DNA from 4 places in the Variovorax sp. YR634 genome. Region 4 is predicted to be linked to each of the others. Evidence: predicted binding sites of a transcription regulator. Region 4 holds the regulator's gene; each other region holds the start of a gene.
The links. The regulator LexA, encoded in region 4, represses DNA repair genes until DNA is damaged. The targets are predictions, from matches to a motif close to ACTGTATNNNNATACAGT.

Region 1: the regulator LexA is predicted to act here: its motif matches at 1,109-1,126, upstream of BLV60_RS10315 (ATP-dependent helicase).
Region 2: the regulator LexA is predicted to act here: its motif matches at 1,006-1,023, upstream of recA (recombinase RecA).
Region 3: the regulator LexA is predicted to act here: its motif matches at 989-1,006, upstream of BLV60_RS06190 (PA0069 family radical SAM protein).

Annotation. Positions count from the first base shown of each region.
Region 1 is NZ_FNOL01000004.1:287,839-290,037, forward strand. It holds gene corA (magnesium/cobalt transporter CorA) at 1-911, opposite strand, end outside; gene BLV60_RS10315 (ATP-dependent helicase) at 1,139-2,199, shown strand, end outside.
Region 2 is NZ_FNOL01000006.1:153,633-155,831, reverse strand. It holds gene recA (recombinase RecA) at 1-959, opposite strand, end outside; gene BLV60_RS13460 (MarR family winged helix-turn-helix transcriptional regulator) at 1,106-1,591, shown strand; gene BLV60_RS13455 (response regulator transcription factor) at 1,655-2,199, shown strand, end outside.
Region 3 is NZ_FNOL01000002.1:415,099-417,297, forward strand. It holds gene BLV60_RS06190 (PA0069 family radical SAM protein) at 1-964, opposite strand, end outside; gene BLV60_RS06195 (GbsR/MarR family transcriptional regulator) at 1,085-1,687, shown strand; gene BLV60_RS06200 (thiol-disulfide oxidoreductase DCC family protein) at 1,747-2,169, shown strand.
Region 4 is NZ_FNOL01000009.1:208,542-210,740, reverse strand. It holds gene BLV60_RS17725 (asparaginase) at 1-493, opposite strand, end outside; gene lexA (transcriptional repressor LexA) at 567-1,250, shown strand; gene BLV60_RS17715 (hypothetical protein) at 1,389-1,754, shown strand; gene BLV60_RS17710 (D-2-hydroxyacid dehydrogenase family protein) at 1,845-2,199, shown strand, end outside.

The sequences.
Region 1 (2,199 bases), on a different contig from region 4:
GGATAGCCCATGGCCCAGTCGAGCTCCGGCATGAACTTGAAATTCATGCCGTAGATGCTCGCGATCAGCGTGGGCGGCAGCAGCGCGACGCTGGCCACCGAGAAGATCTTGATGGTCTTGTTCTGGTTGATGTTGATGAAACCGACGGTCGCATCCATCAGGAAGTTGATCTTGTCGAAGAGGAAGGCCGTGTGGTTGTCGAGCGACTCGATGTCGCGCAGGATCTGCCGGGCTTCCTCGAACTGCTCGGCGTTGAGCATCTTGCTGCGCATCATGAAGCTGACCGCGCGGCGCGTGTCCATCACGTTGCGGCGGATGCGGCCGTTCAAGTCTTCCTGCCGCGCGATGGCGCCGAGCACTTCGCCGGCCAGCTCGTCGCTGACATTGCCCGAGAGCACCTTCTTGCCGGCCACTTCGAGCTCGTCGTAGATGTTCTCCAGCGTGTCGGCCGAGTATTCGGCGTCGGCGTCGAAGAGCTTGAGCATCACTTCCTTGGCGTCTTCGATCAGCCCCGGTGCGCGGCGCGCACGCATGCGCAGCAGGCGGAACACGGGCACGTCTTCGTCGTGGATCGAGAACAGCACGCCGCGGCTGCGCAGGTCGGTGTTGTGCTGGTTGAGGATGAAGGCCACGCGCACGGTGCGCGGGTCTTCGTCGTCGTCGATCAAGAAGTCGGAGCGGATGTGCAGCTCACCGTTGTCTTCTTCGTAGAAGCGGGCCGACTCCTCGATGTCCTCGTCCATCGCGTCTTCGGGAATGGACAGGCCGTAGTACTGCTTGATCCAGCGCTTTTCTTCGAGCGTGGGCGACTCGAGGTCGACCCAGATCGGCTGGAACTTGGAGAGCTCTTCGAGCGCCTCGATTTCTTCCTGAACGAGGCGGCCGTTGGCGAGCGTGAAGATGTTGAGCATTGGCTCACTCCCGGGAATGACTGAACGATGGGCGAGGGAGGGGCGCTTTCAATTCCCGGGCCCGACGTGCGCTAAGAAAAACGCGTCAGTGAAAGGGAGTTGAAAGCTGCCGAGACGGGGCGGTTTCCATTGGGAAGAATCTCCGGTTGCAGCGAGGCGCGATTATGTCACCGGCCACATGGCAGCACGGTGGCTGGACTGGACGGGCATACAGTAAAGTCGTGCCCATGCAGACCGCTGCGCTCCCCGTTTTTTCCGCTGCCGCGAAGACCCAGGCCGAGCGCCTGGCCGCCGCGTTGGCCACGCTCAACGACGCGCAGCGCGCGGCGGTCGAACATGGGGTGGGAGCAGCCATTGCCGAGCGTGACGAGCGGCCGTTGCTCGTCATTGCCGGCGCCGGTTCGGGCAAGACCAGCACGCTGGCGCACCGTGTCGCACACCTCATTGCCGGCGGTGTCGATCCGCAGCGCCTGCTGCTGCTGACCTTCTCGCGCCGTGCCGCGCAGGAGATGGAGCGCCGCGCAGGCCAGGTGCTGGCACGCGTGCTCGGCCTGAAGTCTGAAGCCCCGCCCGCGCTGCCTTGGGCCGGCACCTTCCACGGCATCGGCGCGCGGCTGCTGCGCGAGTACGCGCCGCAGATCGGGCTCGACGAGAACTTCACCATCCACGACCGCGGCGATGCCGAAGACCTGATGGGGCTGGTGCGTCACGAGCAGGGCCTGTCTTCTACCGTCAATCGTTTTCCGCGCAAGGGCACCTGCCTGTCGATCTACTCGCGCTGCGTGAACACGCGCGCGCCGCTGGCCGATGTGCTGAAGGAGGCCTTTCCCTGGTGCGGTGAATGGGAGGCCGAACTGAAGAAGCTGTTCGGCGCCTACGTAGAGGCCAAGCAGCGGCAGAACGTGCTCGACTACGACGACCTGCTTCTCTACTGGGCCGAGATGGCCGCCGAGCCCGCGCTGGCCGCGCACATCGGCGAGCGCTTCGACCACGTGCTGGTCGACGAGTACCAGGACACCAACCTGCTGCAGGCTTCGATCCTGCTCGCGATCAAGCCCGACGGGCGCGGCGTCACGGTGGTGGGCGATGACGCGCAGTCGATCTATTCCTTTCGCGGCGCGACGGTGCGCAACATCCTCGACTTTCCGTCGCAGTTCACGCAGGCCGCGCGCGTGGTCACGCTGGAGCGCAACTACCGTTCGACGCAGCCGATCCTCGATGTCTCGAACCGCGTGATCGCGCATGCGGCCGAGCGGCATGCCAAGACGCTGTGGACCGACAAGCCCTC
Region 2 (2,199 bases), on a different contig from region 4:
AACTCGCGGGCGTTGTCGCGGCCCTGGCCGATCTTCTCGCCGTTGTAGGCGTACCAGGCGCCCGACTTGTCGACGATCTTGGCGGTCACGCCCATGTCGATGATCTCGCCTTCGCGGCTGATGCCTTCGCCGAACAGGATGTCGAACTCCGCCGTCTTGAACGGGGGCGAGACCTTGTTCTTCACCACCTTCACCTTGGTTTCGTTGCCGATGGCCTCGTCGCCCTTCTTGATGGTGCCGATGCGGCGGATGTCCAGGCGCACCGAGGCGTAGAACTTCAGCGCGTTGCCGCCGGTAGTGGTTTCGGGCGAGCCGAACATCACGCCGATCTTCATGCGGATCTGGTTGATGAAGATGACCATGCAGTTGGTCTTCTTGATCGTGGCCGTGAGCTTGCGCAGTGCCTGGCTCATCAGGCGGGCCTGCAGGCCGGGCAGCGAGTCGCCCATTTCGCCTTCGATTTCAGCCTTGGGCGTGAGCGCGGCCACCGAGTCGATGACGATCAGGTCGACGGCGCCGGAGCGCACCAGCGAGTCGACGATTTCAAGGGCCTGCTCGCCGGTGTCGGGCTGGCTGATCAGCAGGTCGGACAGGTTCACGCCGAGCTTCTGGGCGTACTGCACGTCGAGCGCGTGCTCGGCGTCGACGAAGGCGCAGGTGCCGGCCTGCTTCTGCATGGCGGCAATGACTTGCAGCGTGAGCGTGGTCTTGCCCGACGATTCCGGGCCGTAGATTTCGATCACGCGGCCGCGCGGCAGGCCGCCGACGCCCAGCGCGATGTCCAGGCCCAGCGAGCCGGTGGAAACCACCTGGATGTCTTCGAGCGCCTCGCCTTCGCCGAGCCGCATGATCGTGCCCTTGCCGAACTGCTTTTCGATCTGGGCCAGCGCGGCTTGCAGCGCCTTGGCTTTTTCACTGTTGGCGACCGAGATGCTTGCGCCCTTGACGACTGCGTCCATGTGGAAACTCCTTGAAAATCAACGGTTTGTGTTGGGTTTCATCCGATCTGCTTTTAACTACAGGCTGGATGCTTGAACAGTAGTGTAGGGGCTGATGGGTTGGCGTAAACCCATTTTTTGGTCAGTTTGCTTTACCATTTACCGCCATGGCCGAAGCTGCTTTCCCGACCGACCCCGATGCCTGGCGCCAGACCCACCTGGGCCGCCTGCTCGGCCACGCCATGCGCCGCTTCGACGAGCGCGTGCTGGAGCTGATGGCGCACGACGTCGACGTGCCGCTGGCGCTGTCGAACCTCGCGGCGCGCGCGCAGGTGAGCGCGGCGCACATCCACATCACGCGGCACCTGGCGCGCGAGGGCTCGCGCCTCACGGAACTGGCCGAGCGCGCGGGCATGACCAAGCAGGCAATGGGGGCGCTGGTCGACCAGTGCGAGGCCTGGGGGCTGGTCACGCGCGGGCCCGATCCGCTCGACGCGCGGGCGCGGCGCGTGCTCTTCACCGCCGACGGGCTGGCTTGGCTAGACGCCTTCCGCAGCGCGGTGACGCAGGCCGAGAGCGAGTTCCGAAGCAGCGTCGGCGACGAGATCGCCACCGTGGTAACCATCGGACTGGAAGCCTACACAGCGGGCTAGACTCGCCCCAGAGACAAATGTGAACGGCGCCGTTTCGGCGCTCGAACAGGCCGGAGGTGACGCATGCGGATTCTGATTGCCGAAGACGACCAGGTGCTGGCCGATGCCCTGCTGCGCAGCCTGCGCACCTCGGGCGCGGCGGTCGACCACGTGGCGAACGGCTCGCAGGCCGACACCGCGCTCATGACGCACGACGAGTTCGACCTGCTGATCCTCGACCTCGGGCTGCCCAGCCTGCACGGCATCGAGATCCTCAAGCGCCTGCGCGCGCGCGGCTCGCAGCTGCCGGTGCTGGTGCTCACCGCGGCCGACAGCGTCGAGGAACGCGTCAAGGGCCTGGACCACGGCGCCGACGACTACATGGCCAAGCCCTTCAGCCTGCAGGAGCTCGAAGCGCGCGTGCGCGCCCTCACGCGGCGCGGCATGGGCACCACCAGCAACGCCATCCGCCACGGCCCGCTGGTGTACGACCAGGCCGGCCGCGTGGCCACCATCGACGGCAAGATGATCGAGCTGTCGGCGCGCGAACTGGGGCTGCTCGAAGTGCTGCTGCAGCGCGCCGGCCGGCTGGTGAGCAAGGACCAGCTGGTCGACCGCCTGTGCGAATG
Region 3 (2,199 bases), on a different contig from region 4:
GGCCCGAGCCCTTCATGCGCGTGGCGAAGTCGGCGTCGTAGTCTTTGCCTCCGCGCATCTCGTGGATGCGCGCCATGATGCGGTCGGCGCGCTGCGGGTAGTGCAGCATCAGCCATTCCTTGAAGAGCGGCGCCACCTCCCACGGCAGCCGCACCACCGTGTAGAAGGCGCTGCGCGCGCCGGCCTCCCACGCGGCTTCGAGCACCTGCTCCATGTCTTCGGTGACGAAGGGAATCTGCGGCGCCACGCTCACGCCGACCGGCACGCCGGCGTCGGTCAGCGTGCGGATGGTGCGCAGCCGGCGATGCGGCGCGGCGGCGCGCGGCTCCAGCTTGCGGGCGAGTTCGCCGTCGAGCGTGGTCACGGTCACGTATACGGCCACCAGGTGGTCGGCCGCCATGGGCGCGATCAGGTCGAGGTCGCGCTCGATGGCGCTCGACTTGGTCACCAGCGCGAACGGATGCCGCGTTTCCTGCAGCAACTCGATGATCGAACGCGTGAGCCGCAGATCGCGCTCGATGGGCTGGTAGCAGTCGGTGGCGGTGCCGATGGCGATGTAGCTGGGTTTGTAACTCTTGCGCCCGAGCTCGGTGCGCAGCACCTCGACGATGTTGCGCTTGGCGATCAGCTTGGTCTCGAAGTCGAGTCCGGGCGAGAGATTCAGGTAGCTGTGCGTGGGCCGGGCGAAGCAGTAGATGCAGCCATGTTCGCAACCGCGGTAGGGATTGAGCGATCGGTCGAAGTAGATGTCGGGCGAGTCGTTCCCGTTGAGCACCGACTTCACGTCCTCGAAGCGCACCTCGGTGGCAATGGGCTGGAGCTCATCGGCCTCGGCCACGCCTTCTTCGAGCGTGCCCCAGCCGTCGTCGAAGGCGTTGCGCTCGTCCTTCGAGAAACGATGCGCGATATGCGTGGCCGCGCCGCGGCCCTTGATGGCGTGAATGGGGATCCGGGCAGCTGGCATGGCAACTCCTTCGAGGCTGGATTTACTGTTTATTCATACAGTATTCCACCGATTCACCGTTGTCGCCAGTTTTTTAATTTCTCTATTGACAGAAATTTCATAAATCCTAAACTCGACGCCATGGAACTCACCGACATTCAACGCAAGTTCGTCCTGCACTGGGGCGAAATGGGCTCCATGTGGGGCGTCAACCGCACCGTCTCGCAGATCCACGCCCTGCTCTTCGCGCATGGCAAGCCGATGAACGCCGAGGAGCTGTGCGACACGCTCGGCGTCGCCCGCTCCAACATCAGCAACAGCCTGAAGGAGCTGCAGGCCTGGAATCTCGTGCGCGTAACCCACACGCTGGGCGACCGCCGCGATTATTTCGAGACCAGCGTCGACGTGTGGGAGCTGTTTCGCACCGTCGTGCGCGAACGCAAGGAACGCGAATTCGACCCCACCGTACGCGTGCTGCGCGAACTGGTCTCCAGCCCCGACTTCCAGAAAGAACCGGCCGATGCACAGGACCGCATCCGCTCCACCATGGAACTCATGGACAAGCTCGCCACCTGGGCCGACGAAATGCTGCGGCTGTCGCCCGGCACGCTCGACAAGGTGATGACGCTGGGCGCGAGCGTGCAGAGGTTCGTGCGCGGCGATACCGCTGCGACCGGCAAGGGCGGCAAGGGCGGCAAGGACGAAGACCCGGACGCGCACCATGCCAGCCTGCCGATGATCTGAGCCCTTTTTTTTGCCCTTCAGTTTCTGTTTTGACAGAAATATCGAGAACCAAAAGCAACATGAGCCACACCGCCCTTCCTGCCTACCCGCTCACGATCTACTTCGACGCAAGCTGCGTGATCTGCTCGGCCGAAATGGGCAGCCTCAAGGCGCGCGATGCGGGGGGCCGGCTGCAACTGGTCGACTGCTCGCCGCTGGCGTTCAGCAGCGGCCCGGCTCCGCGCGACGCGCTGATGGCGGCCATCCATGTGTCGGACGCCGAAGGCCGGGTGTTCGTCGGCGTGCCCGCGATCCGCATCTGCCGCACAGCTGTCGGCTTGTCGAGCGGCAGCTTCCTGCTCGACCTGCCGATCGTCGCGCCGCTGGCCGACCGCGCCTATGCACTGCTGGCCCGCAACCGCTACCGCATTCCGCGCTGGCTGGCCGCAAGGCTGGCCGGGCGTGTCGCGCCTTCCTGCGACGACGGCAACTGCCGCCTCTGAGAACCAACGAACAAGCAACCATCGAGGGAA
Region 4 (2,199 bases):
TGTGGATTGCGCCGGCGCACACCACGGTCACGCCCCGTGCGCCTTCCGTCGCGGCAACGCTGATGGCGTCGCGCACGTTCTGCGGTCCGTCGGGCGCCAGTGCGGTGGCCGGGCGCATCGCGCAGGTGAGCACCACGGGCTTGGACGGAGCCAGCACCGAGTGCAGGAAGAACGCCGTCTCTTCGAGCGTGTCGGTGCCATGCGTGATCACCACGCCCGCCACGTCGGCCTGCGCCAACCAGTGTGCACAGCGTCGGGCCAACTGCTGCCAGATGTCGAACGACATGTCCTTGCTGTCGACCTGCGCCACCTGCTCTGCTTCCAGCGATACACCCTCGGGCGCCTCGATCCCGCCCAGCAGATCGGCCACGCCCACCTGCCCGGCGGTGTAGCCGATGTTGTCGCCGCTGCTGGCTGCCCTGCCGGCAATGGTGCCGCCCGTTCCCAAAACCACCACACGACGGCGCACTTCAGGCGAAGAGGAATTGACCATGGCTTGTCAACTTTTAAAAACTGGTTAAAAATACAGGTACTGGATATCTAGCCAGTGCCGCAAGGAACCACATATGCAGTTCGCCGTGAAGCTTACAGCCCGCCAGCAGCAGATCCTGGATCTCATCCAGAGCGCCATCGCACGCACTGGTGCGCCACCCACGCGCGCCGAAATCGCCAATGAGCTCGGGTTCAAGTCAGCCAACGCCGCCGAAGAGCACCTGCAGGCACTAGCCCGCAAGGGCGTCATCGAGCTGGTCAGCGGCACCTCCCGCGGCATCCGCCTCAAGGGCGACGCCCTGCGCTCTCTCAATGAAACGCGCCACCGCGAGGGCGGCCAGTTCTCGCTCTCGCTGCCCGGCATGGCCCAGCTGGCGTTGCCGCTCATCGGTCGCGTCGCAGCCGGCTCCCCCATCCTCGCGCAAGAGCACGTCGACCAGACCTACTACGTCGAGAACACGTTGTTCCAGCGCCAGCCCGACTACCTGCTCAAGGTGCGCGGCATGTCGATGCGCGACGCCGGCATCATGGATGGCGACCTTCTCGCGGTGCAAGCCACCAAGGAAGCGCGCAACGGCCAGATCGTGGTCGCGCGCCTGGGTGACGAAGTGACCGTCAAGCGCCTGAAGCGCAACAAGCAGGTCATCGAGCTGCACGCCGAGAACCCCGACTACCCGACCATCATCGTCCAGCCCGGCGAGCCGTTCGAAATCGAAGGCCTCGCAGTGGGGCTCATCCGCAACACCATGCTGATGTAGGCCTCACGGCCTGCTTTCCGCAGCACCCCATCCGGCAGCAACAGGTGGCGGGCGTATGGCGAAGAGTCGCCATCACCCTGTCGCGGCCGATTCAAGAAATCCTGCCTGTGTTCAACCTCATACTTTTTTGGAGTTCACATGGGAATCGCCCTCCTCGCCATCGCTGATTTCTGGATGCCGCTGCAATCGCTGGCCAGCCGTCTGATGCCGGCACGCCGCCCTCACCGCAGGGATCACCTCGACGCAGCTGAAACCTCGGCCGGATTGCGGTATGTGGCAGTACGCCCCGCCTGCACTGCCCGCTCCAGCGGCACTGCAACGCCCACAGCACCGGCGCGCCCGTTGCGCGTGGTCCGCGTGGTCGACGGCAAGGGCCAGCAGCACAGCAACCGCGTCGTGATCTCTGGCCGCATGGCCGACGTCTGCGCCGAACTCGACCGGCTGGCAGCACTCGAAACCGCCGAAACCATGGCCACGGCACCGCGCTCGACACGCCTGCATTGAGCCCGAACACCCCTGCGAGCGGCTGTGGGGGCGGGTATCCAAACGTTCACGGGCACGACATTCCAATGCTGCGAGGCACAATGGCACGCCATGAACATTGTGATCCTCGACGATTACCAGGACGCCGTGCGCAAATTGCGCTGCGCCGCCAAGCTGGACGCGTACGCGGCCAAGGTCTACACCAACACGGTGAAAGGCATCGGGCAACTATCGGTCCGCCTTAAAGATGCCGACGTGATCGTGCTGATCCGCGAGCGCACCCATATCTCGCGCCAGCTGATCGAGAAGCTACCCAAGCTCAAGCTCATCTCGCAGACCGGGCGCGTCGCCGGGCATATCGACGTCGCAGCCTGCACCGAGCGCGGCGTGGCGGTGGCGGAAGGCTCGGGCTCTCCGCAGGCGCCTGCGGAGCTCACTTGGGCGCTCATCATGGCTGCCATGCGCC